3 regions of the Pseudoalteromonas sp. MQS005 genome follow, and region 3 is predicted to be linked to each of the others. Evidence: predicted binding sites of a transcription regulator. Region 3 holds the regulator's gene; each other region holds the start of a gene.
The links. The regulator FliA, encoded in region 3, starts transcription of late flagellar genes. The targets are predictions, from matches to a motif close to CTAAAGNTNNNNNNNNNNNNGCCGATA.
Positions count from the first base shown of each region.

Region 1: pomA (flagellar motor protein PomA) is a predicted target of FliA. The motif match lies at 2,361-2,387, and genes of this name have one in related genera.
Region 2: A9479_RS06815 (VC2046/SO_2500 family protein) is a predicted target of FliA. The motif match lies at 8,776-8,802, and genes of this name have one in related genera.

Region 1 covers NZ_LYRQ01000060.1:4,649-15,686, forward strand. The annotation lists gene A9479_RS16785 (hypothetical protein) at 1-469, opposite strand, end outside; gene A9479_RS16790 (flagellar motor protein MotB) at 617-1,537, opposite strand; gene pomA (flagellar motor protein PomA) at 1,540-2,307, opposite strand; gene xseB (exodeoxyribonuclease VII small subunit) at 2,611-2,853, shown strand; gene ispA ((2E,6E)-farnesyl diphosphate synthase) at 2,856-3,743, shown strand; gene dxs (1-deoxy-D-xylulose-5-phosphate synthase) at 3,859-5,721, shown strand; gene A9479_RS16815 (ligand-binding sensor domain-containing diguanylate cyclase) at 5,784-8,870, opposite strand; gene A9479_RS16820 (phosphatidylglycerophosphatase A) at 8,902-9,387, opposite strand; gene thiL (thiamine-phosphate kinase) at 9,384-10,358, opposite strand; gene nusB (transcription antitermination factor NusB) at 10,442-10,855, opposite strand; gene ribE (6,7-dimethyl-8-ribityllumazine synthase) at 10,871-11,038, opposite strand, start outside.
Region 2 covers NZ_LYRQ01000013.1:67,390-78,427, forward strand. The annotation lists gene A9479_RS06765 (two-component system response regulator) at 56-436, shown strand; gene A9479_RS06770 (PilZ domain-containing protein) at 445-741, shown strand; gene A9479_RS06775 (class I SAM-dependent methyltransferase) at 751-1,941, opposite strand; gene A9479_RS06780 (HD domain-containing protein) at 2,081-2,737, shown strand; gene A9479_RS06785 (VOC family protein) at 2,742-3,170, shown strand; gene A9479_RS06790 (two-component system response regulator) at 3,218-4,213, opposite strand; gene A9479_RS06795 (PAS domain S-box protein) at 4,231-7,542, opposite strand; gene A9479_RS06800 (M48 family metallopeptidase) at 7,788-8,480, shown strand; tRNA gene A9479_RS06805 (tRNA-Tyr) at 8,506-8,590, opposite strand; tRNA gene A9479_RS06810 (tRNA-Tyr) at 8,640-8,724, opposite strand; gene A9479_RS06815 (VC2046/SO_2500 family protein) at 8,837-9,364, shown strand; gene A9479_RS06820 (DUF6172 family protein) at 9,577-9,879, shown strand; gene A9479_RS06825 (YchJ family protein) at 9,947-10,423, opposite strand; gene A9479_RS06830 (SulA-like leucine-rich domain-containing protein) at 10,463-10,897, opposite strand.
Region 3 covers NZ_LYRQ01000003.1:88,288-99,325, reverse strand. The annotation lists gene fliR (flagellar biosynthetic protein FliR) at 1-61, shown strand, start outside; gene flhB (flagellar biosynthesis protein FlhB) at 71-1,201, shown strand; gene flhA (flagellar biosynthesis protein FlhA) at 1,273-3,381, shown strand; gene flhF (flagellar biosynthesis protein FlhF) at 3,403-4,893, shown strand; gene A9479_RS02520 (MinD/ParA family protein) at 4,886-5,746, shown strand; gene A9479_RS02515 (RNA polymerase sigma factor FliA) at 5,773-6,483, shown strand; gene cheY (chemotaxis response regulator CheY) at 6,524-6,907, shown strand; gene A9479_RS02505 (protein phosphatase CheZ) at 6,924-7,691, shown strand; gene A9479_RS02500 (chemotaxis protein CheA) at 7,706-9,922, shown strand; gene A9479_RS02495 (chemotaxis response regulator protein-glutamate methylesterase) at 9,976-11,038, shown strand, end outside.

The DNA of each region.
Region 1 (11,038 bases), on a different contig from region 3:
TTCGCTTATTAACAAAAAGATATAAAAGAGGCAGGTAGCAGACAACAACAGTGGCAATATTTATTAAAGGCATAAATGTTTGATACATCACAGTGCTATAAGATAAATCCCAAAGGTGTCGGTCAACTAAGCGAAATAATTGAAGAATGGGTGCACCAATAACAATAAGCTGCCCAAGTACACATTGCCACAAATGCACTTTATCTTTAAGACCCCAATAAGCAATAAGTGCCATCCAAGTAATATCTGTTAATGCCCATACAAGGTAACGGTATATATAAATACCATCATCAAACGCCATTAAACTTGAGTAGGTCACAGTGCCAAATAAGAAAAAAGCGGCAGTAATAACAACGAACCTAAGAGCTAAATAATCTTTGAGGATAAAGAATATAAAAATAGCCGGACTCAAAATAAGAACCCAGCTTTTGCTTAATATACTTACAAAATACAAAAACCATTCAGGCAAACTAAATAACCTTACTTAACTTTTGTATCTTCATCAGTTCCATCGCCGTTACCAGGCATACTACAATACTTAGTCAACATATTCGCCCCATTACATTTGTTAAGAATGTTGCATTCTATGCTAAAAAAGGTACATAGCCAAGTCATTCTATCTTACATCAATTGGCGCTGACTCTTTTGCCTTGCCTTGTAAAATTGATATTTCTACACGGCGGTTACGTCTTCGATCTTCGCGGGAATCGTTCGGCACTAAGGGCCTAGTTTCTGCACGCCCTACCACCATCATTCTGGTTTTATCAAAACCTGGAACTTTTTGTAATTCACTCGCTACCGCAACTGCGCGTTTAGATGATAAATCCCAGTTATTAATGTAAAGCTCGTTGGAAACCTGAAAATCATCCGTATGACCAGACACCGTAATTTCACCGGGTACATCTTTAAGTAATCGGCCAATATCTTGAATGATAGGTTTAAATTGTGGTTGTAAAAATGCACTCCCCGATGGAAACGAGCCATTTTCTCTAATACGAATTATGATTTGCTGCCCTAAAGATTCAAGCTCAATAGCCCCATCAATAATTTGCTTTTCAAGCTGTTGCGCAATTTTTTTAACTAAGTCATTTATTTGCTCTTGATCAGCAGCAGACACTGCCGTAGCTGCAGCAACTTCCTCTGAGGTACTACTTGATTCACCACCTCGCTTTTCACCACGTTGCTCTTGACGTCCACCTGCGGAGCTTTCATCTCCCGCCTGAAACTCAAGCATTTGTTGGGTCATTTCAACCGTTTGTTGCTGAATGGTTTCTATAGGAGTTGGCTCAGGTTTACCCGGCGTAAACTCCATAGCAATAACAGATGTCCCTTTTGGAATGTCTTTTACTTCTATTTTATTTTGTACACCAAAAGCAAACTTCATTGAGCCTGCAATTTGTTTAAATTTAAGTACATCCATTTCAGAAAATGCGAGTAAAAGTACGAAAAAGCACATTAATAATGACATTAAATCGGCAAACGTTCCCATCCACGCAGGAAGTCCTGGAGGTGGGCATTTGCACTCTTCATCTGACATAATTATTCCTCAGTATTGACTGCGCGTTTTGATTCAGCTAGATAATTTTTCAAGATCCCTTCAATTACTTTAGGATTTTGCCCGTCTTGAATACCTAATACTGCATCTAAAATTAAGCGCTGATTCATGGCCTCTTCGTCTTTACGCAGTTCAAGTTTTACCTGAATAGGAATGGCTACAACGTTTGCTAAAAATGCACCGTATAATGTGGTTAACAACGCAACCGCCATTGCCGGTCCGATAGCTTTGGGGTCATCCATGTTCGAGAGCATAGCCACTAAGCCTATCAACGTACCGATCATCCCCATTGCAGGTGCAATATCACCTAATGATTTAAATAAGGTTGCCCCCATTTCATGGCGAGTGGTGGTTAACGAAATATCTTTTTGTAATGTTGCTCGTACCACATCAGCATCATGCCCATCTACTAGCATATCAACGCCTTTGCGCATAAAAGGATTTGGGATTTCGGCTTCTTCTAAGGCTAAAAACCCGCCTTTTCGAGCAGAGTCAGCTAATTCTACCGCTTTTTCGATTAATGCTTCAGGAGGCTCAATTTTAAACATGAACGCTTTTGCACATACTTTACCAATGCCAAGAAATTGCGACATGGTAAAATTAGATAAAACGATAAAAAGGGAACCACCGAATACAATAACCACAGAAGGGGTATTGTAAAACATAGCGACTTCACCGCTACTACTCATAAACATGGACATGACAATTAAGCCAATTGCGCCAAGGATCCCAATAATGGTTGCTAAATCCACATTCCCTCCAAAGGTTTTATATTTTTTCTTCGCAAGCGTTGTTATTAATTGTTTATCGGCAAGATACTGAAATACTTAAGTGATTTTTATGATAAACGGTAAAATTAAGATTAGTTATATTTTAGATCAACATAGGTAATCAATCTAATTAATCAAAATTAATAATTTTAAAAAATAACGTTGAAACGCAATAAAACCCAATCAACAGCATTTATCTATCAAAAAACAATATCATTCTTTGACCTAGTTTAGCATTCCCCCTAAAATTGGCGTCTAAATTTATTATGTAAGTTGAAAATAAAGATGGCGACTAAAAAACCTGAAAATTTAAGTTTCGAACAAGCACTAGAAGAACTAACAACAATTGTCAGTGAAATGGAACAAGGTGATTTATCGCTTGAACAGTCTTTAAAGCAATTTGAGCGCGGTATTGCACTTGCGAGCGCATCCTCAGGCAAACTTCAACAAGCTGAGCAAAAGGTGTCGATATTAATGGGTAATGACGAAAAAGCACCGCTTACTCAGTTTGATAACGATATGGAATAATCGTGAGCATAAAAGAACAAATAAAACTCGCTCAAGATGATGTAGCTAATACGCTCAACCTTTATTTTGAACAACCTCTTGAAAGCGACAATACTATAAAAGAAGCCACACATTACAGTGTAATGAATGGTGGTAAAAGACTGCGCCCGTTTTTAGTGTACACCACAGGTAAAATACTCGGTGCTGACAAGCGTGATTTAGATGTACTTGCCGCAGCCATTGAATGTATTCATAGTTATTCATTAGTGCATGACGACTTACCTGCTATGGATGATGATGATTTACGCCGTGGTCGCCCTACATGTCATATTGTATACGGTGAAGCACAAGCGATTTTAGCTGGAGATGCACTGCAAACTTTAGCATTTGAACTTATTGCTAAGCATACATTTAAATGTTCGACTGAAGCACAATTAAAAATGATCGCAGCACTAGCGCATGCATCAGGATTACAAGGTATGGTTGCCGGACAAGGCCGCGATATTGCAGCAACCGATAAGGTTATTACTGTTGATGAGTTAGAACGCATTCATAAACTTAAAACCGGTGCGCTAATAAATTGTGCGATCACTCTTGGCGCACTGTGCGCTCCTAATACAAGCCAACAAACTTTAGATAACTTATCAACTTTTGGATACGCTATAGGGCTTGCATTTCAAGTTCATGACGATATTTTAGATGTTGAGGGCGATACGCTTACTTTAGGCAAGCCACAAGGGTCAGATATTGCAGCGAATAAAGCGACATACCCCGCTTTATTAGGTATGCTAGGCGCTAAGCAAAAAGCACAAAATTTAATACAACAAGCCCATGAGGCATTAGCTAACATTGACGCAGACACAACAGATTTAGCGGCATTGGCTAACTATTTAATTGAACGTGACCATTAAATACAGCTAAAACGTATTAACTCTTAGTATAAAATTATTACTGAATATTAAGTCGCCTTTTAAACCTCGTTTGTTTTGAGGAGGGTTAATATTAGCGAAGGATATATAAAAAACCATGACACTTGATAGCAGCAAGTATCCATTACTTGATTTGGTGAACGAACCAGCCCACTTGCGAGACTTAGCACAAGATAAGCTTCCTGCATTTAGCCATGAATTGCGTGACTATTTACTCAATTCGGTATCGCAAAGTAGCGGTCATTTAGCGTCTGGTTTAGGAACCGTAGAACTTACCGTTGCACTACATTATGTATACAACACACCCGATGACCGCTTGGTCTGGGATGTGGGTCATCAAGCTTATCCGCATAAAATACTGACTGGCCGTCGTGATCAAATGCATACCATTCGCCAAAAAGACGGATTGCATCCTTTCCCTTTTAGAGATGAAAGTGAATACGACACCTTTAGTGTTGGCCATTCAAGTACCTCAATTTCTGCGGCGTTAGGTATGTCTATTGCTGCACAAAAAGAAGGCAAAGGGCGTAAAACAGTCGCGGTAATAGGCGATGGCGCAATTACTGCTGGTATGGCCTTTGAAGCAATGAACCACCTTGGCGATGTTAAATCAGACATGCTGATCATTTTGAACGATAACGAAATGTCGATATCTGAAAATGTCGGTGCGCTAACCAATCATTTTGCGCGTATTTTATCAGGTAGCTTTTATACCAACATCCGCGAAGGCAGTAAAAAGCTGCTCTCTGGTGTACCGCCGGTAAAAGAGCTTGCCAGCCGTATGGAAGAACACATTAAAGGGATGATGATCCCGGGTACTTTTTTTGAAGAATTAGGTCTAAATTACATTGGCCCAATTGATGGACATGATGTGAATATGTTGGTTGATACGCTGCGCAATATGCGTAACTTAAAAGGCCCACAGCTTTTACATATAAAAACCCAGAAAGGCAAAGGTTACAAGCCTGCCGAAGCCGATCCGATTGGTTATCATGGCGTACCAAAATTTGATCCTGCAACATCAAGCTTACCAAAATCTAAGCCAGGCGCGGCTACTTTCTCAAATGTGTTTGGTGATTGGCTTTGTGACATGGCCGAGCAAGACAGTAAGCTCATGGCAATCACGCCAGCTATGCGTGAAGGTTCAGGCATGGTACGTTTTTCTAAAGAGTATCCAGAACAATACTTTGACGTAGCAATAGCAGAACAACACGCTGTTACTCTTGCTGCAGGTTTTGCTTGTGAGGGCTTAAAGCCCGTTGTGGCTATCTATTCTAGCTTTTTACAACGCGCGTACGATCAACTAATTCACGACGTTGCACTGCAAAATCTACCGGTATTATTTGCTATAGACCGCGCCGGTATTGTTGGAGCCGATGGTGAAACCCATCAAGGCGCCTACGACTTAAGCTTTATGCGCTGTATACCTAATATGGTCATTATGGCCCCAAGTGATACTAACGAATGCCGTCATATGCTTTATACAGGCTATCAAGCTAATTGTCCTGTTGCTGTTCGTTACCCGCGTGGTAGTGCAGGCTCAGCAGACATTCAAAGCACTATGCAAAAGCTAGAAATTGGCAAAGCGAATGTAATTAAAAAAGGTACTAAAGTGGCTATATTGTCATTTGGTACCTTGCTTGAAAACGCACAACTTGCCACTGATGAGCTCAATGCCACTCTAGTAAACATGCGATTTATTAAGCCACTTGATACGGCATTAATTGATGAGCTGATTAATGATCACGATATTATTGTAACCCTTGAAGATAACGCGATTGCGGGCGGTGCAGGCTCTGCAGTTAATGAATATTTAGCGAGCATTAAAGCCGATGTAAAAGTGCTTAACTTAGGTATTCCTGATGAATTCATTAAACATGGCACACAACAGCAAATGCACGATGAAATGGGGTTAGGTGAACACGGTATTTTAACTTCAATTAAATCATTTATGAGCTAACACTTATCGTGTTTAATAAAAAAGGAGCCATTGGCTCCTTTTTTATTGCTCATCTATAACCTCTAGCGCATCCATACCTTAATATCGGCTAGACCATTGCTTTGTAACAAACCAATTTGCTGTTCAACATTGGGGTTTTGCTCAAACTCAAATGCATCTAATTGCTCGTCAAAGGTAATATTAGCGACGCCATCGCCGCCACGTTTTTTAACTTGATGTAATGCTATGTCAGCTAGATTAATTGATGTTTCCCAGCTAATAACTTGCCCACCTAAGAGAGGTAACGGATAGAACGACCACCCGACTGACGCTGTTATATTGGTTGTTTCACCGTTAGGAAGCTGAAACGAATAATCTGCAATTGCTTGGCATAATTCAGATACATAGCTGTCGATTAAATTACATTTAAAATCACGCAATAACAGTAAAAACTCATCACCACTCCAACGGGCAACATAATCAGAACCTTGTGTACGCGAGTTAAGTAATGCCGCTACTTGTTGTAAACAGCTGTCTCCAGCAATAGGGCCATAGGCATCGTTAATGCGGCTAAAGTTATCTAAATTAATAATTAACAACACCAACGATTTACCTTGAGCCTGCAATGACTGCGAGTTACGCTGAAAATGCTCAATATCTTTTGGTAGTTGATCAAACAAAAAACGGCGACTTCTCAGCCCTGTTAGCTCATCAGAGTGACTAACAAGTTTAAGCTGAGAGTTTACTTGGTTTAATTTATCGTTTGCTTGGCGAAGCTCAAGGGTTCGCTCAGTAATAAGCCCCTCAAGAACTTGCTGCTTACGTCGCTCTTGAACTTTAAATACCCAAAACACCAAATAAAAGAGCAACACAAAACCACTGGTGATCAGTAATCTAAAATATATAGTTTCACCAAATCGTTCAGGCACCACAAAAGCGTATTCGGCCGATTGCGCTTTGCCCCAATCTTCACCTTGACGTTTTGTCTCTAATTCAAATAAAAACATACCTGCTGGTAAGTTAGTGTAAATAGCTTCTCGGCGGGTATTTGCATAGCGCCAATCATTATCAAGTCCATTGAGTTTATACCTAAACTCTATACTTGCAGGTGCATAATAATCGATAGCGGTATAGGTAAGCGTTACATCACGCTCGTCAGTTTTAAGTACTGGCTTTTTACCTAACGCAGCCGCAGCAAGTTTTCGTGATGGCGTGGTTAAAGTTTCTATGGTTGGCTTTAGCGAGCGTAATCCAAATAATTCTACGTCTTTAGGAATTTCTACAACGCCTTGCAAGCTGGGATACCAAATTGAATTATCCATATCAACCACCGCATCATGGCCTAAACCATTACAGCATTGACTTGCTTTACCATCGAGCTGTCGATCAAATGAAGAGATCACTTCCTCCACTTTTAGGCTTTCAATGTTGGCTTTGAATTGCTCAACTGGCATGCGATAAACCCCTTTCATGGTGCTTACCCAAATGCGTTTTGTAGTATCATCGTACTCAAGACTAAATATAGAACCATATGGCAGCCCATTGGCGGCATCTAATTGCTGCCACTGCCCTTGTCCACTGCGATAAAACAAACCATCGTTAAGCGAGCCAATTAAAATCCCCACGCCTTTAATGTGTAAAATGCTAGTAACGTACGCACTTTCCAAAGTGGTTTGGTCGCCTATTTTTTCTATCCCGCGTTCAGTAAAGTAATACGCCCCTTTACTGGTACCAATCACCCCAAAATTTGGTTTATCTAAAACATAGGTTACAAACTTACTGCCTAAAAAAGCATTGTACGCAAAAGGGTTTAACCCGTTGTAATTTAAACGATATAAGCCTCGCCCAGTGCCCACCCAAAAGCCGCCTTTAGTCGACGTACTAATAGCAAATACAGGATTATCACTTAGCGCACGGGCAGGGAAACTATATAAGGTATTCGACTCGTAGAAAAACAAACCTCTACCAGTGGCAACATAAAGACGATTGCCGTCAAACTGTAAGTCATGTACTGAGGCGTTACCATACTTGGTACTGTTGATGACATTGATAAACGTTTTATCGGCATCGAAATAGCCTACGCCGCTTTTGTTGGCAATCCATAACTTACCATCTGGTGATTTACTAATGGCCATAACCGCTTCGGTCATTTTAGAAATGGCTGAATGGCGCTCTATTCGCCCTTCATGAGCAAGCCAAAGTCCCTCACTAAAACTCGCTAACCATATATTATTTTCATCATCTCTAAATATATCGGCAAACCAAATACTTTGATCTAATTGACTGGGCTCAACCCATTGCCAATCATCCGACTTCCCTCTGAACAATAAGCGCCCATAAGTCGATACCCACAAGCCACCATTGCCATCACTCATAAACTTATAAACGGCTGAGTTGTTAGCGTTAGGCAGCGGAAATGGGCGTAGCTCATCATCTAAATCTAAAAAGTAAGCGCCTAGCTCAGAAGCAAGATATAAATTGCCATTTAAAAAGGATAAGTCGTGAACAATTGTTTGTGCTAAACGATCAGGCAAGGCCACTTTAGCGGTAAGCTCTAAGCGCAATTTAGAAAAATCAGACGCGCTTTGCGTCAAGCGCAATAAATTACGATCGTTAACCAGCCAAATTCCCTCTGGTGAGAGCGCCATTTTACTGACTGACCCTACTATTTGGGTGATCGCAGTGGCATTTACGATAGGGCTCGGATTGTTTAGCTGGTCGCGCAGCTCTATCTGGCCTCTGTCTATGTAATAAAGCCCATTAGCTGCTATCCAAATACTGCCTTTAGAGTCTTCAAGAATATCTCTAACAGGGCCTTTAATATTAAACTCTTGTGCGGTTAGCTTTTCTGGGTCTATAACAACGAGGCCGTTTTTCGTGCCTATCCATAATAGTCCTTGGCCATCAATCAGTAATTTATTGATGCCATTGCTGGGTAAAAACAGACTATTTTGAGTGTTGTAATTAGTAAAAGTGTTACCATCAAATCGGCTTAATCCGAATTGCGTACCAAGCCACATGTAGCCTTGGTTATCTTGCACCACACTTTTGAGGGATTGTGAGGGAAGTCCGTCTTTAATGTTCCATTGTTTAACTACGTAATCAGTAATTGAAGCCGTACTTGGCATGGCACACATCAAGAGTACACAAACCAATAAAAATCGCATCATAGTGCTGCCACCTAGTTAAACAAATAATAAATTAAAAGGGTAGTAAACCTACTTTTATCAATGCTTGCAAACAAATAAGCGAAAAAATACCTGCAAGTACATCATCGGCCATAATACCAAACCCACCATGAGCACGTTTATCAAGTATACGAATCGGCCCTGGCTTTGCTATATCAAAAAAGCGAAATAGTAAAAAGCCCACTAATAATGTTTGCCAATTCAGTGCTGCACCAATCATCGTTATATAGTAACCAGCGACTTCATCCCAAACAATAGCTGGATGATCATGAACTTGAAGGTCATCAGCTGTTTTTCCACATGCCCAAATACCAAATATACTGATCACCACCGCAAATACAATTTGTAACCATAACGGAAAATGCATGGTAATAAAAATAAATGGTAACGCCGCTAAAGTACCAAATGTACCAGGGGCTTTAGGCGCAAGCCCTGTACCAAAACCCAAACCAAAAAATTGATGTGGGCGTTTTAAATTAAATAATCGGTTTTTATTCAAACCTGCTCCTTGGAAAAGTGCTCAAAGCCTTTGTGCTCAAAAACAAACTTTTCACCTTGGTGTAATAATTCTATATTCCCGTCACCACTTTTGATTTGGCCGATACAGGTTGCTTCTACACCGTATTGGCGCAACTTAATATCGAGCATACTCTTATTACTGTCTGGGACAGTGTAAAGTAGTTCATAGTCATCGCCATAGTTGAGTATAAAAGGAAGCTGTTGCTCAAAATCAAGACTCGCTTGCATCGCATCAGAAGTAGGTACATTTTCAATATTGATTGTTGCACTGACCTGTGACAAATCCAAAATGTGCCCTAAATCAGCAAGTAAACCGTCTGAAATATCAATAGCTGATGACGCTAAGCCACGCAAAGCTTGTCCGGCGGCCACGCGTGGCGTTGGAAAGTTTAAACATTTATTAATATGCTTTAAATGTTCAGGTGCAACTGGCAAACCTTGTTTTTTTGACTCAATAGCCAAACCAGCATCACCTAGCGGTCCGGTTACAAAAATCCAGTCGCCCACTTTTGCGCCACTTCGACGCAGTGCTTTACCTTCAGGAACCGTGCCTTTTGCACAAATAGTAATACTGAGTGGGCCTTGAGTCGTATCGCCACCAATAATTTGTACATTAAAGTACTCAGCAATTTCATGCATGCCGTCAGTCAGCTCTGCAATCCATTGTGGATCGATACTTGGCAACGTGAGTGCAACCGATACCCATGTAGGCTCTGCACCCATGGCAGCTAAATCACTTAAATTTACTGCCAGAGCTCGATGCCCTAATGCGCGAGGAGAGATATCATGAAAAAAATGCACCCCAGCAACTAAGGTATCTGTTGTTACAGCAAGCTGACAGTTTGCTGGTACTGTGACAAGCGCACAGTCATCTCCAATCCCTAAATTAACATCGCGACGAGTGATACCGCGACCTTTAAAGTAGTGATTAATTAATTCAAATTCCTTCATACACAAAAAAGCCGGCCTATGCCGGCTCTCCTTTTTAACGGTTATTTATAACAACTCACTGAATTAATATGCAGCTTAAGTTGTTATGACTTACGTAACTGTTTTACAGCTTTATCAAGTACACCGTTTACAAATTTATGGCTATCTTCAGCGCCAAACATTTTCGCTAATTCAATGCTTTCATTGATAGCCACTTTGTAAGGAACATCTTCACGAAATTTAAGCTCGTAGCTGCTTAAACGTAAGATTGCACGTTCAACTTCGTCTAATTCATCAAATGGACGAGTTAAATGAGGCGATACAGCTTCGTCTAGTTGCTTATGATTTACGGCAACTCCACGCGCTAAATCTTTAAAATATTCAACATCAATTTTAGTCACATCGTTTTCGATCAACATTTGTTGTTCGATATCGGCAATTGCATTGCCGCTTAATTGCCATGAATACACGGCTTGAAGTGCTAAGATACGTGCTTTACGTCTTGCTGCTGGTTTCACAAAAATTCCTTAAACTTAAATTTTATCTAACACATTAACCATTTCAAGCGCACCTAAAGCAGCTTCGCCGCCTTTGTTACCCATTTTGGTACCTGCGCGCTCAATTGCTTGCTCAATGCTTTCAGTGGTTAATACGCCAAATGCAACCGGGATATCATACTCAAGCGATACTTGTGCAAGCCC
Region 2 (11,038 bases), on a different contig from region 3:
CCTTGAACGGTCAACAGACCCTAAGGGACTAACTTGAGAAGGAAATGACATTGCTATGTCCTCATTACTAAAACACCAAGCGCGACAATTGTTAGTGGTTGATGATGAGTATTTCAATTTTGAAATACTCAAAGCAGGGTTAGCATCAACATTTGATTTAAGCTATGCTGATTCTGGTAAAAGTTGTTTAGCATCTGCCATTGCTAATCCGCCTGATATTATTTTGCTTGATGTATGTATGCCGGGGCTTGATGGTTATGATACCTGTCGCATACTTAAACATACGCCAGAGACAAAACACATTCCGGTGGTGATGATATCAGGACTTGAGTCAGAGCTTGAGCAACAAGCAGGCTTTGACTCAGGGTGTGATGCTTACGTTGTAAAACCTTTTTCTATCGCCGTACTACGAGAAAAAATTAATAATATTGTGTAGAGGGAATTATGTTTACTGAAGATAAGCGAAACTACAGACGTATGCAGGTTAACACACCCGCTAAGTTAACCTCGATTGAGCCCGTCGCAGGACTAAGTTACACAGGCACCTGCCTTGACTTAAGTGCAACAGGGCTCTCCTTGCAGCTCGATGATTTATTAGAGCTTAACTCAATTTTATCGGTTGATATTGCATCAACCCATCCAAGCATTGCACCGTTAAAAGCCACTGCAAAGGTGATACGTGCCAGCACAGAAGAGGATGGCACGATAACCGCAGGGCTAGAAATTATTGAGTTTAACTAAAATTAGTGTTTAGTAAACCTTACAAATAAGGCCTTTAAGATAAAAGCCTTCAGGGTAGCTGCCCGCAATAGGGTGGTCAGCTGCTTGATTTAAGCGCTCCATGATCAGCAAATCTTTACCTGCATCAAGTGCTGCATCTGCAACCACTTTTTGAAACAAATTTTGTTCCATTAAACCAGAGCATGAGAAAGTAAGCAGTGTGCCGCCTGGTTTTAATATTTGCATCGCAATCATATTAATATCTTTGTAACCCCGACATGCCCCAGTTAACTGCGCTTTATTATCAGCAAATTTAGGCGGATCCATCACAATCGTATCAAACATCACGCCGTCTTCACGGTATTGGCGCAATAACTTAAATACATCTTGTTTTACAAAGTCGACTTTATTTAAATCAAGGTTGTTATGTTCAACATTGCGCTTTGCTGTATCAAGAGCTGGTTGTGAAACATCGACATTGGTTACATGCTTACAGCCACCACGCAGGGCATAAAGAGAAAACGTTCCCGTATAACTAAAGCAATTTAATACGGTTTTATCTTTTGAAAAACGCTCCAGTGCAGCACGGCTATCACGTTGATCTAAATAAAAGCCGGTTTTATGGCCTTCAAGAATATCAACTTCAATTTTTAAACCATTTTCTTCAATGATAACTGGCGCTGTGGGTTCATTACCCCAAAGCACTCCTTTAATTGGCTCCAAGCCTTCTTTAGTGCGCACATCTACATCTGAGCGCTCATAAATATTTGAGCCTGGGAAAATAGCCATTAATGCGCCAACAATTTCACCTTTGTGGCGCTCAGCACCGGCACTGAGTAACTGACAAACCAAGGTGTTATCAAATTTATCTATGGTAACACCCGGTAAATAATCGGATTCAGCGGCGCAAAGCCTAAAACCGGTCAGTCCACCTTCTTCAATCGCATGGCTGCGAGCTTCTAAAGCACGACGTAGGCGACGCTCGAAAAAATGTTGATCTATGACTTCTTTTTCATCAAAGCTCCAAACACGCGCGCGAATTTGTGAATGCGGGCTGTAAGCCGCGGTGGCTAAAAACTTACCTTCACTGTCGTGTATGGTTACCGTGTCACCTAATCCAGGTTTACCTTTAATTTTTTTGATGGCTTTAGAAAATAACCAAGGGTGTTTTCTTTTTAATGATTTATCGCGACCAGCTTGCAGGTAAACGGCAGATGACATAGGGCTTCTCTGTAGTAATAAATAAGCGCTGTATTTTAGTCAAGCCACGCGCAACATACAATGAATGTTTTGCAAGGGCCTTATAAATCGCGTTAAAGTAGGGGATATTACCTCGTTTAAATAGATTTTTGGAAGCTCGGTGAACAATTTAGCCCTTAGCCCTTCATTAAAGCAACTTGATCAGCAATGCAGAGAATTTATAACAGCGCTTATCCATGCTGATGTAGCCCATGATATTACCCATATTGAACGGGTAGTACGTGTTGCAGTTAAATTATGCACTGCTGAAAAAGCCAATATGAATGTTGTTTTACCTGCTGCGTGGTTACATGATTGTGTGGCCGTAGCAAAAAACCATCCCGATAGGGCAAAAGCTTCAACGATGGCTGCCGATAAAGCGATTAGTTTTTTAGCGTCTATTGGCTATGATGAAGCGCTATTTGATGATATTCACCACGCCATAGCCGCGCATAGTTTTAGCGCCAATATTGCTATTAAAACCGTTGAAGCACAGATTGTACAAGATGCTGACAGAATGGATGCCTTAGGGGCTATTGGTGTTAGTCGTTGTATGAAAGTGGGGGGCTCAATAAGCCGACTTTTGTACAATCCTAATGATCCATTTTGTTTAGAGCGTGAGCCCGATGATAAACAATACACATTAGATCATTTTTTTATAAAGTTACTGCATATTGCAAAAAGTATGAATACACCTTCTGCTAAAGCCGAAGCACTTAGAAGAACAGATTACATGTATGACTTTTTAGAGCAGCTAAAATCTGAAATTGGAGGGTAAGACAGTGAGGCCAAAATTGAGCGGTATTGATCATTGTCATTTAAATGTTCAAAGCCTCACCCAAGCCGTTGATTGGTATGAAAAGGTGCTTGGTTTTACTGTAGTAGAGGAATTAGCATTTTGGAATGAAGAAGGCAAAGGCCCTTTAACGCTTGAAGATGAAAACGGATCGACACGTTTAGCTTTATTTGAGGCGCCAGGGCGAAGTAAAGGAATCGCTTTTGCTGCAACCGGTGAGCAATTTATAGCGTGGTTAGCACATTTTGAGCAGCTTGAAATTAAAACGATACTGGCTGATCATGGCGTGACTTTTTCTATGTATTTTAAAGATAACAGTGGCAATAGCCATGAGATCACTTCCCATCACTACCGCATTATAAAACAGCATTTTCCAGCTGTAGCGTTAGGCTCTCACAATGCCAAAAGGGGCTAGGTCCTGTTGAACTTTGTGCAGTAATATTTGTTCAAAAAAGAGACGATTTAATCGCGTTCTTGATGAGCCTTTTTTATCGCTAAAATAGCGTCTATTTTGCTAATAAAAAGATCAACCAGCTGAGGGTCAAAGTGTTTTCCTGCTTGTTGTTGCATATGCTCTAGTGTTTGCTCTATGCTCCAAGGCTCTTTATAAGGACGTTTTGATGTAAGTGCATCAAATACATCAGCAATCGCTACAATCCGCCCCTCAATAGAGATTTCCTCGCCTTTCAATCCATTAGGATAACCTGTGCCATCCCATTTTTCATGATGTTCGATAGCCAATACATGGGCAAGTTGCAGTAAGGGGGAAGGTGAGTTGGCCAATATTTTAGCCCCTATAGCGGCATGCTCTTTCATGTGTGCAAATTCGTCGGGGGTTAATTTGCCAGGTTTTAACAGTATCGAATCAGGAATACCTATTTTTCCGACATCGTGCATTGGCGCAGCTTGGCGTAATAATTCTGCGTGTTGTTCGTTCATTCCCAACGCTAAAGCAAGTACTTTGCTGTATTGGCTCATTCGTGCAATATGCTCACCCGTATCGGTATCTTTATACTCTGCCGCGCGACCCAATCGCTCAACTAAATCTACATGTGCTTGTTTTAGTTGCTCGGCTTGTACTAAAGAAAGATGAGTTTTTACCCTTGCCTTTACAATCGCAGGGCTAATAGGTTTGGTTATATAGTCAACCGCACCTAGCGAAAACCCTTCCGATTCATCTTGTTCTTGCGTGAGTGCGGTGACAAAAATGACCGGAATGTGTGCGGTTTTAGGATTAGCTTTTAAAATTTTGCACACTTCAAAGCCATTAATATCTGGCATCATTACATCAAGTAAAATGAGTTTTGGCGGAGCGTTTTCTATTAATTGCAGTGCCACAGCCCCCGATTTAGCAAACGATAAACGGTAGTTACTCGCTAAGACCTCGCGCATTACTTTTAAATTTGCAGGTTCATCATCGACGATTAATATTCGCGCCTGACTTATCGATTGATCCATCGGTATCCTCAGAAGAGCTAGTTATTGAGTGTTGTTAATAATGCGTTGAGCTGTGTTTGTGCATTATCAAATTCAAAGTCATTAAACTGCTCATAAATATTCAAAATAGCAGCTTTGTGTTGTTCGGGTGTTATTCTTTCAATATAACTTAATAACGTATCATCCAACTCTGCTCGTTTAGCTTGGCTGAGTAAAAGCGTTAATTGGTGAATAAATTCAGCATCTGACACGGTTTCTTTTTGTAATTCATTCTCTTTAAAAGCAATGTGTAAGTGTGATAATTCATCTGCTAGCTGCTGCCACTCTTGCTGACATTTTAATATGCACTGAGTATAACTTGTTATATCACGTTGTTTTTCAGCTTGCGCAATTAAGTAAGATAAATTATTGAGCGCTAAATTACCGGCAAGACCTTTTAAATTATGCAAAATATGAGCATAATGCTTATCGTTTAGCTTAGTGGTCGCCAAAGTTAGCATACTATTTTGATGCTGAGCTAAAAAGAGTACAACCTCTTTGAGATGTTTCTCTTTGCTGCCCCACATTTTTTCGCCTTTATTAAAATCTATACGAAGTTTTGAATCTATTGGATCGTTAGTTACTAACTGGCTGATAGTAAGCCCAAGCACCCGTGCTATTTCTTGGTTGAGTTGGTTTATGTCAACGGGTTTGGTTGTAAAACCATTCATACCCGCTTGTTTGGCTGTTAGTTTATCTTGCTGTAGCACACTGGCCGTTAAGGCAATTATTGGCGTGTGCTTTAGTTGTTTTTGCTGCTCTAAAGAGCGAATTGATGCTGTGGCACTGATCCCATCACATTTAGGCATATGAATATCCATTAGGATAATATCAAAGCGATGCTGATTAAACATGTCAATGGCCTCAAAACCATTATTTGCTTTACTTACCTGATGGCCTGCTTGGGAAAGCATAATAGTGAGTAGTTCGATATTTTGTTCAATATCATCCACCACTAAGATTTTTAATGGGGGTAAGTTAAATGCGTTTTTACTAATGGCTTGCACTTGACTTTTTTCGCCTGGCTCAAGCCCAACAGTAAAGGAAAAACAGCTACCTTGACCAAGGGTACTTTGTGCATATATTTTGCCGCCCATTAATTCAACCAGCTGCTTACTAATTGTTGTGCCAAGCCCTGTGCCACCAAATCGGCGTGTTGTGGTGCCATCTGCTTGCTCAAAGGGTTTAAAAATAGCCTCAAGGCGACCTTTTTCGATACCTATACCACTATCTTGTACTTCAAATAAAATGGGTTGATTGGGTTTATGAGTAACCGAAACAGTAACATGGCCTTGCTCAGTAAACTTTATCGCATTGCCGATTAAATTGGTTAGCACTTGGCGTAAACGCGTATCATCACCAAAATAAAATGGATTTACATTGTCAGCTATTTTTAAAATGAGCTGTAAGTCTTTGCGTTTTGCATCAAGCCAAAATGTCGACACAATATTATCGAGCAATTCTTGCAAGTTAAAATGTACTTTTTGAATTTCGAGTTTACCTTTCTCTAGCTTTGCTGAATCAAGGATATCGTTGAGTAAATGCAATAAAGAACGCGCAGCGTTATTAACGGTAATAATTTGTTTTTGTTGTTCTTTATTAAGCGGACTATTCATTAAAATATCACTAAAGCCAATAATTGCATTCATGGGGGTACGTATCTCATGGCTCATATTTGCCATAAAAGACTGTTTAGCTTGCGCGGCTGCTTCAGCCTCGTATTTAGCTTGCTTTAAGCTTTGCTCATATTCATGGCGCTTGGTTATATCAACTAAAACGCCATCAACCCAGCGTGTATCATCTTTAGAGTTAGTGATAATACTTGCTTGATCAAGTACCCAAATAATATTGCCGTTGCGATGGCGAATGCGATACTCAATTGAGTATTGACTGGTCGATGCAACTGCTTGATCAATCGCTAAAGAAATAGCCGCTTCATCTTCTTTAACAATAAGCTCGGCAAAGGTAATACGCTGCTCAGTAAATTCTTCAGCGCGATAACCCGTTAGTTCATAGACGCTAGGGCTGATAAACAACATACTCCAGTGTTCATCTAACAAGCAGCGAAATACCACACCGGGCATATTGTTCATTAAGGTACGGTATTGTCGCTCTTTTTCAATTAAGCTTTGTTGTAACGCTCTTTGCTCAGTTAAATCGGTAATAAAGCCTACAAACAATGTTTCAGTTTGTAATTGCTTTACTTCACCAATCCCTAAGCGAATTGGAAATTGATGACCATTTTTATGTTTTGCCCACACATCGCGATTAACACCAATAACACGTTTTACCTCATGGTTTGTTGTATTTTTTAAAAAAGCATCGTGTTGATTAGCAATATCATCAGCCATTAATATTTTTACATTCTGGCCAATGACCTCATTATCTTGCCAGCCAAAAATTGTTTCTGCGGCTTTATTAAAGCTCAAAATAGTGCCTTTAATATTTATAGTAACGATGCCGTCAATGGCAGTTGATAAAATAGCATCAAGGCGAGACTCTTCAGCTGATTTTTTCCCCAACAGCATTCTGTATCGGATCATGCCATTGATGATCACAACCACCGCTGTTAATAAAAGCGTGGCGAACGACACACTAATAGCAATAAAGGTTAGATGTGATTGGTTTGTTTGCTCGTTAATTATCGGGCTTGTTGCAATAAATCGCGTAGCAGCCATGCCCATATAATGCATACCAGCCACGGCAAGGCCAAGAATAAGGGCGCAAATAATACGATTATGCACAGGCGTTAATTTTTTAAAGTGTGCTGGTAAATGAAAACGTGCATAGAGACTTATAAAAGACAGCAGCACTGCAACAACAATTGAAGCGCCAAACCATATTGGATCATAACGAAGTAAAGGACTTAATTGCATCGCGGCCATACCGCTGTAATGCATGGTGCCAACACCCGCGCCAAATAAAAGAGAGCTTAGAATTAAATTGATAATACGAGGGTGAGAGCTATATGTTTTCAAACAAGAAAAAGCAATGGTACATGCCAGTAAAGCCGGTATAAACGATACAAAAGTTAGTGTGGGGTCGTATTCAATTGTAGTGCACAAAGAAAATGCGAGCATAGCAATAAAGTGCATGCTCCAGACCCCTCCGGCAAGGACTAAGGCTGCGGTTATATTGGCTAACTTTCGATAAGATTTAAAATGTGTATTATTTGCTAAATCGATAACGTGCAAAGAAAAATAAGCTGCAAAAATTGCGGTGAGTATAGATAGTGTCACTAAACTTGGGTCGTATACACCATTAATAATTAGGCTTGGATCTGGTTCGTTTATAAAAAAATTAGCTAACATCAATCATTCACATAATAACTCTTAAATTCAGTCTAATATAAAATACAATAATAATCACAAGGTATTGAGTTATAAATTACAAAAGTAACGTAAGTGTTTTAAGCTCTAAATCATACTATTTATTGAGTAGCACTAAATGCATTGTTATTAAAATGGCATTTAGTGGGGATTATTTATAGATTAGCCGTTATGGTACAAGGTAAAATAAAACCCAGTGGTTAATTATAAATAGGCAGCATTCATTGTTGGATTACACTTTAAAGCGTAGTAAGCGAAGAAAAACAGTGGCTATCAAAGTCGCACAACGTGAGCTTACGGTATATGCGCCCCATTTTGTAACGAAAACACAAATTAATGAATGGCTGTTAAGTAAACAGGACTGGATTGATGCTCAGTTACATAAGCAACAAATTCAAGCCGATACACGACAGTTTCCACTCAAAACCCAGAGTATTAAATTATTTAATGAAGCTGTTAATGTGCAATTTGATAACGCAGTACGCACTCAATGGCAGCAGCACAATGAAAGCCAAACGCTGTTACTGAGTATTTCTTCACGTGTAAAGCATCAAACGCAAATGTATCAAAGTTTGCTAGAGCAGTTTTTGCATGAGAAATTAGAAAGTTATATTGAAATGCGAGTTAACGATTATTGTCAGCTGATGGGTGAAAAGCTACCGAGTAATATTCGTATTCAATTGTATAAACGTCGCTGGGGTAGTTGTAATCGCAGGCGTGAACTAACCTTCAACTTACACTTGGCAAGTGCACCGACATGGGTCATTGACTACGTGATTGTTCATGAATTAGCACATTTAAAATATTTAAATCACAGTGCTCAATTTTGGCAACGTGTGGGATTATTTTATTCAGATTATAAACAAGCAAGTAACTGGTTAAACAATCATGGTATGAGTTTACAGTGGGTATTTGAATAAAAAGAAATAAGGTAGAGAAGAGAAGTGGTGGAGGGAGCTGGATTCGAACCAGCGAAGGCTGAGCCGTCAGATTTACAGTCTGATCCCTTTGGCCGCTCGGGAACCCCTCCACACTAATTGTTATTGCATTTGGCCCCACTTAACTTAGCCTAAGAAAAGTGGTGGAGGGAGCTGGATTCGAACCAGCGAAGGCTGAGCCGTCAGATTTACAGTCTGATCCCTTTGGCCGCTCGGGAACCCCTCCAATGCAACGCGGCAGATAATAGCAAACTTCTTATTTAAGTAAAGAAAAAAGCTAAAGAAAATTCAAATTTAGCCGATAAATACTTATTAATTAGTTAAATAGGCTAAAGTCTATGCAGATTGGTGATTTGTTAATCACGGAGAGCCAGTTAAAAACAAGGCTTAACGAAAGTGTGCACGAAAACCGCCGAGGCGAGTTTGCACTTTTATTAGCAATGCTCTCTCACGATGCACTCGATTTTAGTGAATTCCACCTACCCAAAAGTGACACTAAGCATTATCAAGCTAATGAAGATGCTCTGCGTAAACAATTTGGCGCAGGTCCAAAGCAGCCATTAGCGCCAGATACCTTTAATATGTTAATTGGTAAAAATAACACAGAGCTTTTAGCAAAAATGGGAAGCGCTGTAGGGATGAGTGATATAAAGTTAACTCAGTGCTTAAAGCCTGAGCCATTTAATATTCGTGATGATAAAAACCACATTCCTCTGACTGTCATTGATAACTGTGAATTAGCGGTACGTCGACGAATTCAAAATACCAACACCGAGTTATCAAACCCTCAAATGGATGCGGTGGCATTTTATGATGATTTACAAAATGAAGCTATCCACCAGCCATTACATTTGTTTAGTGCCTAATTATATGTGTTCAATTGCTGCTTTATACATGCCATTTGATTGTAATAAACTGTGTTTATAGTAGTAAGTAACTATTGGTTTTATAGGTGCTTTATTTTAATAACTGATTTAATATAAAAAAAGCATCCAAAATTTAAATGCAATTGCTATAATGGCGCAAATGGTATGACATTAAATGCCATTATCATTAAACCAAGGTAATTAGGAACGTAATGAAGAAAACATTCACGCTGAATCATGAGAAAATCAAATACCCTCGTATGGTTGATGCTGCAAAGCATGAAGTGAAAAAATATTTGAAAAGAGAACGTAATAAAACTTTACCTGTTGATGCCGACTACTGGGCATTTGATTGTAAGTTTGGTAACACGGCTGAAGAAGCCCAAGTGGTTCACGTTGCTGAAATTAACAATCACATCAGTGAAATTGAAAAGCAAGGTTTAACTTCTTTTTACTTAGAGATTTTAGCAAGACCTGCACAGCGTCAAGATTTCGATGAAGATGATGGCGAGTAAAACGCTAATTTGCGTTTAGTGTAGTTTTTGAAAATGGGCCTTGTGGCCCATTTTTTGTAGCTGAAGTTTATACACTATGACATTTTTTGTATTTTTTATTACTGCCACAAGGGCACGTATCATTACGTTTTACTTTAATATCGGCAACCGGTGTAATCTCACCATCAAGGTATCGCCATTGTCCATCTTCTTTAATAAACCTTGAATTTTCTGCCAACTCGCAATATAAATCTTGATAAAAGTAGTGAGCTTTAAATGTAACAAATCCTGTTTCATCATTATAACCAGAGTCTAATACGGTTAAGTTTATAAAACGGCAACTATTTGCAAAATCTTTAATTTCTGAAATTGAATTTTCAGCTTGTTTTTCTTTTGCATAACTTTCACGAACAAAAACCGCGTTTTTAACAGCATAAGCACTGTAGCGTGCACGCATAAGTTGCTCTGGTGTGTGTGGCTGTTTGGTTTTTAAATGAAAAGGCTCGCAGCAATCAGCATAAGGTTGCTGACTGCCACAAAAACATAATAGGGCGTTAGAAGTCATGATAAATGTACTGTGTATTAAAACGCTAGTTTATCAAGCTTATTGCGTAAGTGAAATCTCAGGGTGAGCGCTTTTTTTGCTAAAGCAATACAACTTAGTGCGCGTATGGCTCAAGTTTAATGATAACTGCGACAGTTGTTGGTTATTTATTATGTCAGTCCAGGTGATCACCGCGGCAAAATTTCCATTGTGAAGCGCAGAACTTAAAACATACTCTAAATTAACTAAATGCTTTTGACGAATAACCAGCAATTTACTGGTATCAATTGAGCATGAATCAAGTAGCGCTTTGCTCGGTACGTTATCTGGTGCTATTAACAGTGTCCATGCGTTTAGGCTGTTGTATTGGTGTAATACTTTTAATAACTCAAACGTTGCTGAAATTTCATCTTCAATTTGTACAACGTTAACACAATCTGATTGGTCATCTTGTTGATAGCTTTTAACTGTTCTTACGGTAATTGGCTGTAACATAATCTTCTCACTCACTGGGTTTTTATACAGTACATTCATACAGTAGTTTATACAGTTGTTTGGTGCAAGTGTTTTTTGCTATTTTTTTGTACAGTTATTCATCTTAAAACGCAACAGTTACTATAAATATATAAATAATCT
Region 3 (11,038 bases):
TGAGTTCCAATGGCTAAAAATGGTTGAGCTGATGTGTACTCTAGTTGGTTGTTCCCCTTAGGAGAGCGTAATGGCTGAAGATTCCGGACAAGAAAAAACCGAAGAACCCACCCCAAAAAAAGTTGATGATGCTAAAAAGAAAGGCCAAATAGCGCGTTCTAAAGAGTTAGGTACCATGTTTGTGCTTATTTTTTCTGCTATTTCCTTATTAATGTATGGGCCTGAAATTGGCAAAGGCTTGTACCGCATTATGGGAAGAATGCTGAGTCTTAACCGCAATGAAACCTACGACACCACCAAAATGTTTGCCGTATGGGGAGAGGTGGCCGACGTACTGTTATTTCCTATGTCGATGTTTGTACTCATTATTGTATTGGCTGCATTTATCGGTAATACCATGCTTGGCGGCTTTAATTTTAGTTGGCAAGCAGCTGCGCCCAAAGCCAGTAAAATGTCGCCAATGAAAGGCTTTACCCGCATGTTTGGTCCACAAGCGGCTATAGAATTGCTTAAGTCATTATTAAAGTTTGGCTTGGTGGCCGCATTTGCTATTTTTTTAATTAATACGTTTTTTGATGAAATCTTACATTTAAGTATAGAAAGTGCGCCTGGCAATATTGTTCATGCTTTGGAAATTTTAGCGTGGATGTTTTTAGGCATGTCTTGCACCTTAATTATTATTGCTGCTATTGACGCCCCATTTCAAAGCTATAGTCATAACAAACAGCTTAAAATGACTATGCAAGAGGTAAAAGACGAATATAAAAACTCAGAAGGTGATCCGCAGATTAAAGCGCGCATAAGGCAAACCCAACGTCAAATGTCGCAAAAGAGAATGATGCAGGATGTGCCAGACGCCGATGTTATTGTTACCAACCCTACTCACTATTCCGTAGCTTTAAAATACGATACAGAGCGAGCAGGCGCGCCTATTGTATTAGCCAAAGGTGTGGATGAGCTCGCCATGCAAATTCGTAAAATTGCATTGGGTAATGAAGTGCCTATTGTTGAGTCTCCAACTTTAACCCGAGCGCTTTATCATACTGCAGAAGTGGGTGAGCAAATCCCCGATCAGCTCTTTACTGCGGTTGCTCAAGTGCTTGCTTATGTGTTTCAGCTTAAACGGTTTAAAAAAGGTCGTGGAAAACGCCCTGTTGCCCTTAATAAAAAGCTGCCTATCCCCGATGAATTTAAGTATTAACTGCTAACCAACTAACTTGGAATAGTTATTGCAATTTCAGCGTAGTGTCAATTTTTTGAAATTGTAGAGTTATGGAATTTAAAGCGGTATTACAACAACTTAATAAAGATAAAAAAGAATATGCGAAGGGCGTTGGTACACCGCTTTTGGTGTTGGCTGCGCTGGGCATGGTTATTTTACCACTGCCTCCATTCCTGCTTGATATATTATTTTCGTTTAATATCGCGCTTGCGTTAGTTGTATTACTGGTCACTGTATACACCATGAAACCGCTTGAGTTTGGTATGTTCCCAGCGGTGCTATTAATTGCAACCATAATGCGCTTAGCACTCAATGTGGCCAGTACCCGGGTGGTATTGCTTGAGGGTCATAACGGTGGGGATGCTGCTGGTAAAGTCATTGAAGCATTTGGTTCAGTGGTAATCGGTGGTAACTACGCCGTGGGCTTGGTGGTGTTTTTAATTCTGATCATCATTAACTTTGTGGTAATCACCAAAGGTGCTGGTCGTATTTCAGAAGTATCAGCGCGTTTTACTCTAGATGCTATGCCAGGTAAGCAAATGGCCATAGATGCAGATATGAATGCCGGTTTTATCAGTGCCGAGCAAGCCAGAGAACGTCGTGAGGAAGTAACCCGTGAAGCTGACTTTTATGGTTCTATGGATGGTGCTAGTAAATTTGTAAAAGGCGATGCTATTGCTGGCATAGTCATTTTAGTGATCAATATTGTGGGTGGCTTATTTGTTGGCATGATCCAACATGATTTAAGTTTTTCACGCGCTATGGAAGTGTACACACTATTGACCATTGGTGATGGCTTAGTCGCGCAATTACCTTCATTACTACTTTCAATTGGTACTGCAATTGTTGTAACCCGTCAAAATGAATCGCACAACATGGGCGATCAGTTTAAGAAGCAATTAGGTAACGAAAAATCGTTATTTATTGCCTCAGGTATCCTTATTACTATGGGCTTAGTCCCAGGTATGCCACACCTTGCATTTTTAAGCTTAGGGGCGCTTTTAGGTTACCTTGCATACTATACTCAGCAAAATAAACTGAAATTAGCCGCTGCAGAAGCAGAAGAAGCCGAAAATGCCGCCTCAGGTACCGGAATTGCGGCTAAACAAGAGCAAAAAGAACTGGGTTGGGATGATGTTCAACAAGTTGATGTTATTGGTCTAGAAGTCGGTTACCGACTCATTCCTCTCGTTGACCAATCACAAGGTGGCGAGCTGTTAAACCGTATTAAAGGAGTGCGTAAAAAACTATCTCAAGAGCTGGGCTTTTTAGTGCCGCCGGTGCATATACGCGATAATCTAGAACTCGACCCAAATGCATACCGCATAACCATGATGGGTGTATCAAGTGGTGAGGGTGAGCTTAAACATGGTGATGAATTAGCGATTAACCCAGGCCAAGTATTTGGCCCGCTAAAAGGAATTGAAACTAAAGATCCTGCGTTTGGTTTAGATGCAGTTTGGATAAAACCTGATCAAAAAGATGAAGCACAGTCTTTAGGTTACACGGTGGTTGATTCGGCTACCGTGGTGGCAACCCATATTAGCCAGTTACTCACCAATAGCGCCGCATTATTACTCGGACATGAAGAAGTACAAAACTTATTAGATATGTTAGGTAAGAGTCACCCTCGCTTAGTTGAAGGACTTGTACCTGAGGTATTACCGCTGACCACCATCGTTAAAGTACTACAAAATTTATTAAATGAAGGGGTAGCAATACGAGATATGCGCTCAATTGTTCAAACCCTTGTTGAGTATGGACCTCGCAGCCAAGACCCAGATGTATTAACGGCTGCAGTGCGAATATCACTGCGTAGATTAATCGTCCAAGATGCCGTTGGTATGTCTTCTGAAATCCCTGTCATAACCTTGGCGCCTGAGTTGGAACAGATGTTGCATCAGTCACTTCAAAATGCAGGTGATGAAGGTGCCGGAATAGAACCAGGGCTTGCTGATAGACTTCAAACATCATTGAATGAAGCGCATCAAAATCAAGAAATGGCCGGTGAACCTTCAATATTGCTAACGTCAGGAATGTTACGCACTGTGTTATCTCGATTTGTTAAATACACCATTCCAGGATTGCGAGTGATGTCTTACCAAGAGATACCAGATGAAAGACAGATCAAGATTGTCAGCTCTGTAGGCCAACAATAAGATTTTAAAGGGGTTTGAATTATGAAAATTAAACGTTTTTTTGCTAAAGACATGCGCACTGCACTAAAAGAAGTAAAAGAAGAGTTGGGTGTTGATGCGGTTATTATGTCAAATAAAAAACTAGCTAATGGCGTTGAAATTGTTGCTGCAGTTGATTACGACAAAGCAGCGACAAAACCGCCAGAGCAGCCTCAAAGCCAACCTGCTGCAAGAGCTTCATTTGCACATACTGAGCAAAGTTCACATAATTTTGTTAAACCAGAACCGCAACGCGCTCAACCTAAGCCACAGGCAAAGGTTGCAGATAGCTTACAAGCTTTACTAGAGCGTCAGTCTCCACGTCCTCGTTCAGCAGAGCTTGCTTCAATGTTTTCACACTCTGGCATTGACACTTCTGGTCACTATCAAGAACAAGAGCCTGTGCAATCACGACCTAAAAATATGTTTGAACGTGAACAAAGCGCGCCAGTGCGTCCTCGCACCCAAGCCGATAGCTTAGGTTTCGACGACTTAGACAGTGGCTTTGACGATTTAGATTCACCTAGCGCACCGCGTCAGCAAACAATTCATAAAGAATCCAGTGACATCAGCACAATGCGTGAAGAAATGAACGCAATTCGTCAACTATTAGAGCACCAAGTATCAGGTTTAATGCAGCAAGATATGGCACGTCGCGACCCGACCCGTGCATGTATGATTGACCGCTTAGTCGGTATGGGGATAGAAAAAAATGTTGCTGAGCAAATGGCATGTTTTGTACCAGACGATGTGTCTCGCCAACAAGGCTGGAAAGCTTTATTGAACATGGTTGAAGATCAAATGCAAACCACGAACAACGAAATACTTCGCCAAGGCGGTGTTTTTGCGTTAGTCGGGCCTACAGGCGTGGGTAAAACCACCACAGTTGCAAAACTGGCAGCATTGGGTGCACAAAAATACGGTGCCGATAAAGTAGCGCTTATTACTACCGATACCTACCGTATTGGTGCTTATGAGCAGCTAGCAACGTATGGTCGTATTATAGGTTGTGGCGTTAAACAAGTTAAAGATGCAAATGAATTAGCAGAAGTTTTATACCATTTACGAAATAAACGTCTAGTCTTAATTGATACAGCGGGAATGAGTCAACGTGATTTACGCTTAACTGAGCAGTTAAACACCTTGATGCGTAATCAGCGTGTTGATATACGTAGTTATTTAGTATTAAGTGCGACGGCGCAAATTAATGTATTACAAGAAACAGTAAGGCACTTTAAAAAAGTACAGCTAAGCGGATGTATTTTTACTAAACTTGATGAGTCATTGAGTTTAGGTGAGATTATTAGTATTGCGATTCAAAATCGTCTCCCAATAGGGTATCTTACTAACGGTCAGCGAGTACCAGAAGATATTAGAGTGGCAAATGCCGAAAAACTAGTAAAAAAAGCTGAGCAATTGTATTTAAAAAGAATAAAAGCACAACAATCACGACACCAATCAGTGGCGTCGAGCACAGTAGAGATGTATGATTAACACAGTTTTAGATCAAGCAAGCGGCCTTCGCAAAATGAGCAAGAATAATAATAACGGCGTAAAAGTTATCGCTGTCACCGGCGGCAAAGGTGGAGTGGGTAAAACGAACGTATCCCTTAACACGGCAATCGCGTTAGGCCAACAAGGCAAACGTGTGCTTGTACTAGATGCTGATTTAGGATTAGCGAATTGTGATGTGATGCTTGGACTGCGCGTTGAGCGTAATTTATCTCATGTTTTATCGGGCGAATGTGAACTTGATGATATTTTAGTCGAAGGTCCCGCAGGCATAAAAATAGTGCCTGCAACATCGGGTTCGCAAAGTATGGTTGAGTTATCACCCTCAGAGCACGCTGGACTTATTCGTGCATTTAGTGAACTTAACACCGACTTTGATATTTTAATTGTTGATACCGCTGCGGGTATTTCCGATATGGTGCTGAGTTTTTCTCGCGCAGCGCAAGATGTGGTTGTGGTGGTATGTGATGAGCCTACATCAATTACCGATGCCTATGCTTTAATTAAAGTACTTAGCCGTGAGCACGGCGTTTATAAATTTAAAATTGTTGCCAATATGGTGCGTAGTTTACGCGAAGGGCAGGAATTGTTTGCAAAACTTTCAAAGGTTACCGACCGATTTTTAGATATATCAATGGAGTTGGTTGCAACGGTTCCATATGATGAAAATATGCGCAAATCAACGCGCCGCCAAAAAGTAATTGTTGAGGTTTTTCCTGGGTCGCCTGCTGCAATTGCTTTTAAAACACTGGCTACAAAAATTGCTAAGTGGCCAACACCTAGTCAAGCCTCGGGTCATTTAGAGTTTTTCATTGAGAAACTAGTTAGTAACTAACAATGACAATACCGGTGAATAGAGCTATGGGATATCAGTCAACACAGAATTTAAATATGATTGTTGAAAAGCATGCCTCATTAGTCAAAAAAGTGGCGTGCCATTTAATTGCTCGTTTACCGGCCAGTGTGCAGCTAGATGATTTAATTCAATCGGGTATGATTGGTTTAATTGAAGCTTCAAAAAACTTTGATGCAAGCAAAGGCGCAAGCTTTGAAACCTTTGCCGGTATTCGTATTCGTGGTGCGATGATAGACGAAATGCGCCGAGGCGATTGGGTTCCACGTTCAGTTCACAGAAAAAGCCGTTTGGTTGCAGAGACTATTGTTGCGCTTGAGAACAGTTTAAACCGTGAACCTAAAGATAGTGAAGTTGCTGAAAAACTTGAAATTTCGCTAAATGAGTACCATCATATTTTAAACGATGTAAATGTAAGCAAAGTGTTAGGTATTGAAGACCTTGGTATAGATGATGATGTGATTACACCTCATGGCCAAGATTTAGCACTAGACAAACCGTTCAATAATGTTAAAAATGAACGGTTTAATGAGTCTTTACTCAGTGCAATAAAGTCGTTACCGGAAAAAGATGCAATGGTGCTTTCTTTGTACTATAACGATGAGATGAATTTAAAAGAAATTGGGCATATACTCGATGTAAGTGAATCGCGTGTAAGTCAGATACATGGTCAGGCGATGATTAAGCTTAAAGCAAAAATCAATGACTGGATAAACTAGAAGTAAGTAAATAAAGGTTCAGGCCTCACTGGAGGATGTTTTGGATAAAAACATTAAAATTCTTGTTGTTGATGATTTCTCAACAATGAGACGTATTATTAAAAACCTGTTGCGCGATTTAGGTTTTACCAATGTTCAAGAAGCAGATGACGGGTCAACTGCTTTGCCTATGTTGCAAAATCAAGCGTTTGATTTTGTTGTAACAGATTGGAATATGCCAGGCATGCAAGGTATTGATCTTTTAAGGGCAATTCGAGCTGATGAAAAATTAAAGCATATTCCTGTTTTAATGGTTACAGCAGAAGCTAAAAAAGAACAAATAATTGCTGCGGCCCAAGCAGGTGTTAATGGTTATATTGTTAAACCATTTACTGCAGGTACATTGAAAACTAAATTAGAAAAAGTGTTCGAACGCTTAGGTTAATGAGAGGGAGAGGCTTATGTCAGCACCTGCTGCGCCTCAGATTACTTTAGAACAAGCTCGCCAGTTAGTTGTTTTTTTAGAAAATGGTGAGCAAGATAAAGCGAATCAGTTAATTTTAGAAACAGCTTCACAAGAGCAATCACAGTTATTTGCTGAGGTGGGTAAGTTGACGCGTCAACTGCACGAAGCTTTAAAAAGTTTCGAGTTAGACACGCGTTTAACAGACATTACCACTGATGCCATCCCTGACGCAAAAAAACGCCTTAACTATGTCATGGAAATGACAGAAAACGCAGCCAATAAGACAATGGATGCGGTTGAAGCAAGCTTACCATTAGCACAAGAAATCGCTGACGAAATAGCTGATATCAAGCCAACGTGGGATCGTTTAATGAACCGCGAAATAGAGCTTGGTGAGTTTAAATCACTTTGTCATAGTATTGATAAGTTTATGAGCAGTTCTCATCACAAAACCGATGAGTTACAAATGCTGATGACTAATGTGCTGATGGCTCAAGACTATCAAGATTTAACCGGTCAGGTTATTCGCCGTGTTATTGAACTTGTCCGTGAAGTTGAAGAAAGTTTAATTCACCTGTTAACTGCATTTGCAGCGCAAGGTGGTGAGGTTGAACCAACTGAACAACCAGAAAAAATAGAAGATCCCATTGTTGCACAAACACTAGCAGGTCCCGAAGGGCCTATTATTGATAAAGAAACGCGTAATGATGTTGTATCTGATCAAGATGAAGTTGATGATCTATTATCAAGTTTGGGCTTCTAATAGGAGAGTACTGCATGAGCTTTGAAGTCGATGAAGATATTTTACAAGACTTTTTAGTAGAGGCCGGAGAAATCCTTGAGCTTTTATCTGAACAGTTAGTAGAACTGGAAAACAACCCAGATGATACTGAGCTACTAAACGCAATATTTCGCGGTTTCCACACTGTAAAGGGTGGCGCTGGCTTTTTGGCTATGACAGAGCTTGTTGATGCATGTCATGGTGCTGAAAATGTGTTTGATTTACTGCGCCAAGGTGTAAGAACAGTTAACTCTGAATTAATGGATGTGATTTTACAAGCACTGGATACCATTAATGAAATGTTTGCCACGATTAAAAATCGTGACCAGCCAGAGCCTGCTGATCCAGAATTACTTGCAGTACTTCACAAACTTGGACAGCCACCGACAGCAGAAGAGCTTGCCGGCGATTCTGTGGTTGAAGATATAGCTCCTGTCGAAACCCCATCGGTAGAGCCCGAACCAGTTGCAGAGCAACCGAGCAACGATGCTGAAGAAGACCCGTTTGCTTTTGATGAATTATTTAGCGGCTCAGATAGCAGCAGTACTGAGTCTCAGATTGATGAAATAACCGAAGACGAATTCGAAAGCCTACTTGATGAACTTCATGGAAAAGGGCAAGCCCCACAAGAAAAACAATCATCATCAAGTGACAATGATGTCAGTGGTGATATAACTGACGATGAGTTTGACAGCTTATTGGATGAACTTCATGGTGTAGGCAGCTTTGGCGAAGTGAGCCAAGCAACCGCAAGTACACCACAACAAACACCATCAGCTCCTGTGGCTCCACCAAGTAACGAGCAAAGCTCGGGCGATGATGAAATAAGTGACGACGAGTTTGAAGCGTTACTTGATGAACTTCATGGTAAAGGTGCACCTAAGTCGATAGAAACACCGGCTCCTGTAAGTAAACCAGAACCAGTGGCAGCTAAAAAGCCAGAACCAGTTGCTGCAGCTAAGCCACAGCCTAAACCAGAGCCAGCTAAGCCGGCTCCTGCGGCACAAGCAGCTAAAGCTGCGCCGCCTAAAAAAGCAGCGCCTCCACCGGCAGAAACAACAGTACGTGTTGATACCAAACGCCTAGACCAAATAATGAACATGGTGGGCGAGTTAGTACTTGTGCGAAATCGCTTAGTGAGTTTGGCGACTAACTCTGATAGCGAGGCTATGGGTAAAGCTATTTCCAACTTAGATGTTGTGACTGCTGATATCCAAGGTGCAGTAATGCAAACACGAATGCAGCCGATTAAAAAAGTATTTGGCCGTTTTCCTCGTGTTGTACGTGACTTAGCACGAACACTTAAAAAAGATATTAATTTATTACTTGTCGGTGAAGACACCGATTTAGATAAAAATTTAGTGGAAGCATTGGCCGATCCATTGGTGCATTTGGTTCGCAACTCGGTCGACCATGGTATTGAAATGCCCGATATTCGTGAAGCATCGGGTAAACCTAGAACAGGTACGGTGACTTTATCAGCTTCGCAACAGGGTGATCATATTCTACTTACCATCCAAGATGATGGTGCCGGTATGGATGCTGAAAAGCTTAAAAAGATTGCGATTAGTAAAGGGGTGCTTGATCACGACCAAGCGAGTCGTCTTTCTGATACTGAAGCTTATAACCTTATTTTTGCACCTGGGTTTTCAACCAAAGAAGAAATCTCAGATATTTCTGGCCGTGGTGTTGGTATGGATGTGGTTAAAACAAAAATCACTCAGCTCAATGGCTCGGTTAACATAAAATCAGAAATGGGCGTAGGGACTACTTTAGAAATCAAAGTTCCACTAACACTTGCGATATTGCCTACCTTAATGGTGGTGGTGGGAGAGCAAACCTTTGCCTTGCCGCTAGCGGGTGTAAGTGAAATATTCCACTTAGATTTAACAAAAACTAATGTGGTTGATGGCCAGCTAACGATTATTGTTCGTAAAAAGTCGATTCCATTATTCTACCTTGAACATTGGCTTATAAAAGGCGCTGATAGAGGTCAGCGAAAAGCACAAGGGCATGTCGTTATTGTGCAAATAGGGACTCAAAAAGTAGGGTTCGTTGTTGATTCACTAATAGGTCAAGAAGAAGTGGTGATCAAGCCTCTAGATGCATTATTGCAAGGTACGCCGGGTATGGCGGGTGCGACTATTACCTCTGATGGTGGAATTGCACTGATATTAGATGTACCGAGTATGCTAAAGCATTACGCTGGATAATAAAAAGTAGGTATAAACTTTATGCCTACCCATTCATTGAATAAGAGAGCGAAATGGCTGTTAAAGTTTTAGTAGTTGATGATTCAAGCTTTTTTCGCCGCAGAGTGAGTGAAATTCTTGAACAAGACAGCGGCATTGAGGTAATAGGCTTTGCTGTAAATGGCCGAGAGGCCGTCGAAAAAACAGCTCAGTTACGTCCTGATGTTATCACCATGGATGTTGAAATGCCGGTGCTGGATGGTATTAGTGCTGTGAAAGAGATCATGGCGAGTAATCCAACACCTATTTTAATGTTTTCATCGTTAACACGAGCAGGGGCATCTGCCACTTTGGATGCGCTTGATGCTGGGGCGATGGACTTTTTACCTAAAAAGTTTGAAGATATTGCTCGCAATAACGATGATGCAATTAAGTTATTGCAAAATAAGGTTAAGGAAATAGGCCGCCAGCGTATTGGAAGAATTACGAGAACGGCCCCATCTCCAAGTATTAGTAAACCAGCGTCAAACAGTTCTGAACGCTTTTCTAACCTTGCTAAAAAGCCGATAGTTCAACCTGATCGTAGCTTTAATAATGCGAGTCCTGCACCTAATAACAGCAGTGCCTCAGCGCGTGCCAGTGGTAAGCAGTATCAGTTAGTTGCTATTGGTACATCCACAGGTGGGCCAGTTGCACTGCAAACTATTTTGACGCAATTACCTGCTAATTTTCCACACCCTATTTTACTCATACAGCATATGCCTGCTGCATTTACCCCGGCCTTTGCTACTCGCTTAGATGGCTTGTGTAAGATTAAGGTAAAAGAAGCGCAGCAAGGCGATAGATTACAACCTGGGTGCGCTTATTTAGCGCCAGGTGGCCAGCAAATGATGGTAGAAGGACGTGGCTCTAATAGAACCCTTCGTGTGTTTGAAGATAAAAATGAACGAGTAAACTATAAACCAAGTGTTGATATTACCTTTGCCAGTGCGGCCAAAGCGTATCAAGGTGATGTGCTTGCCATTATTTTGACAGGCATGGGTGCAGATGGTCGTGATGGTGCTCGCATGCTTAAGCAAACTGGCGCTACAATTTGGGCTCAGGATGAAAAAAGCTGTGTTGTCTATGGTATGCCTC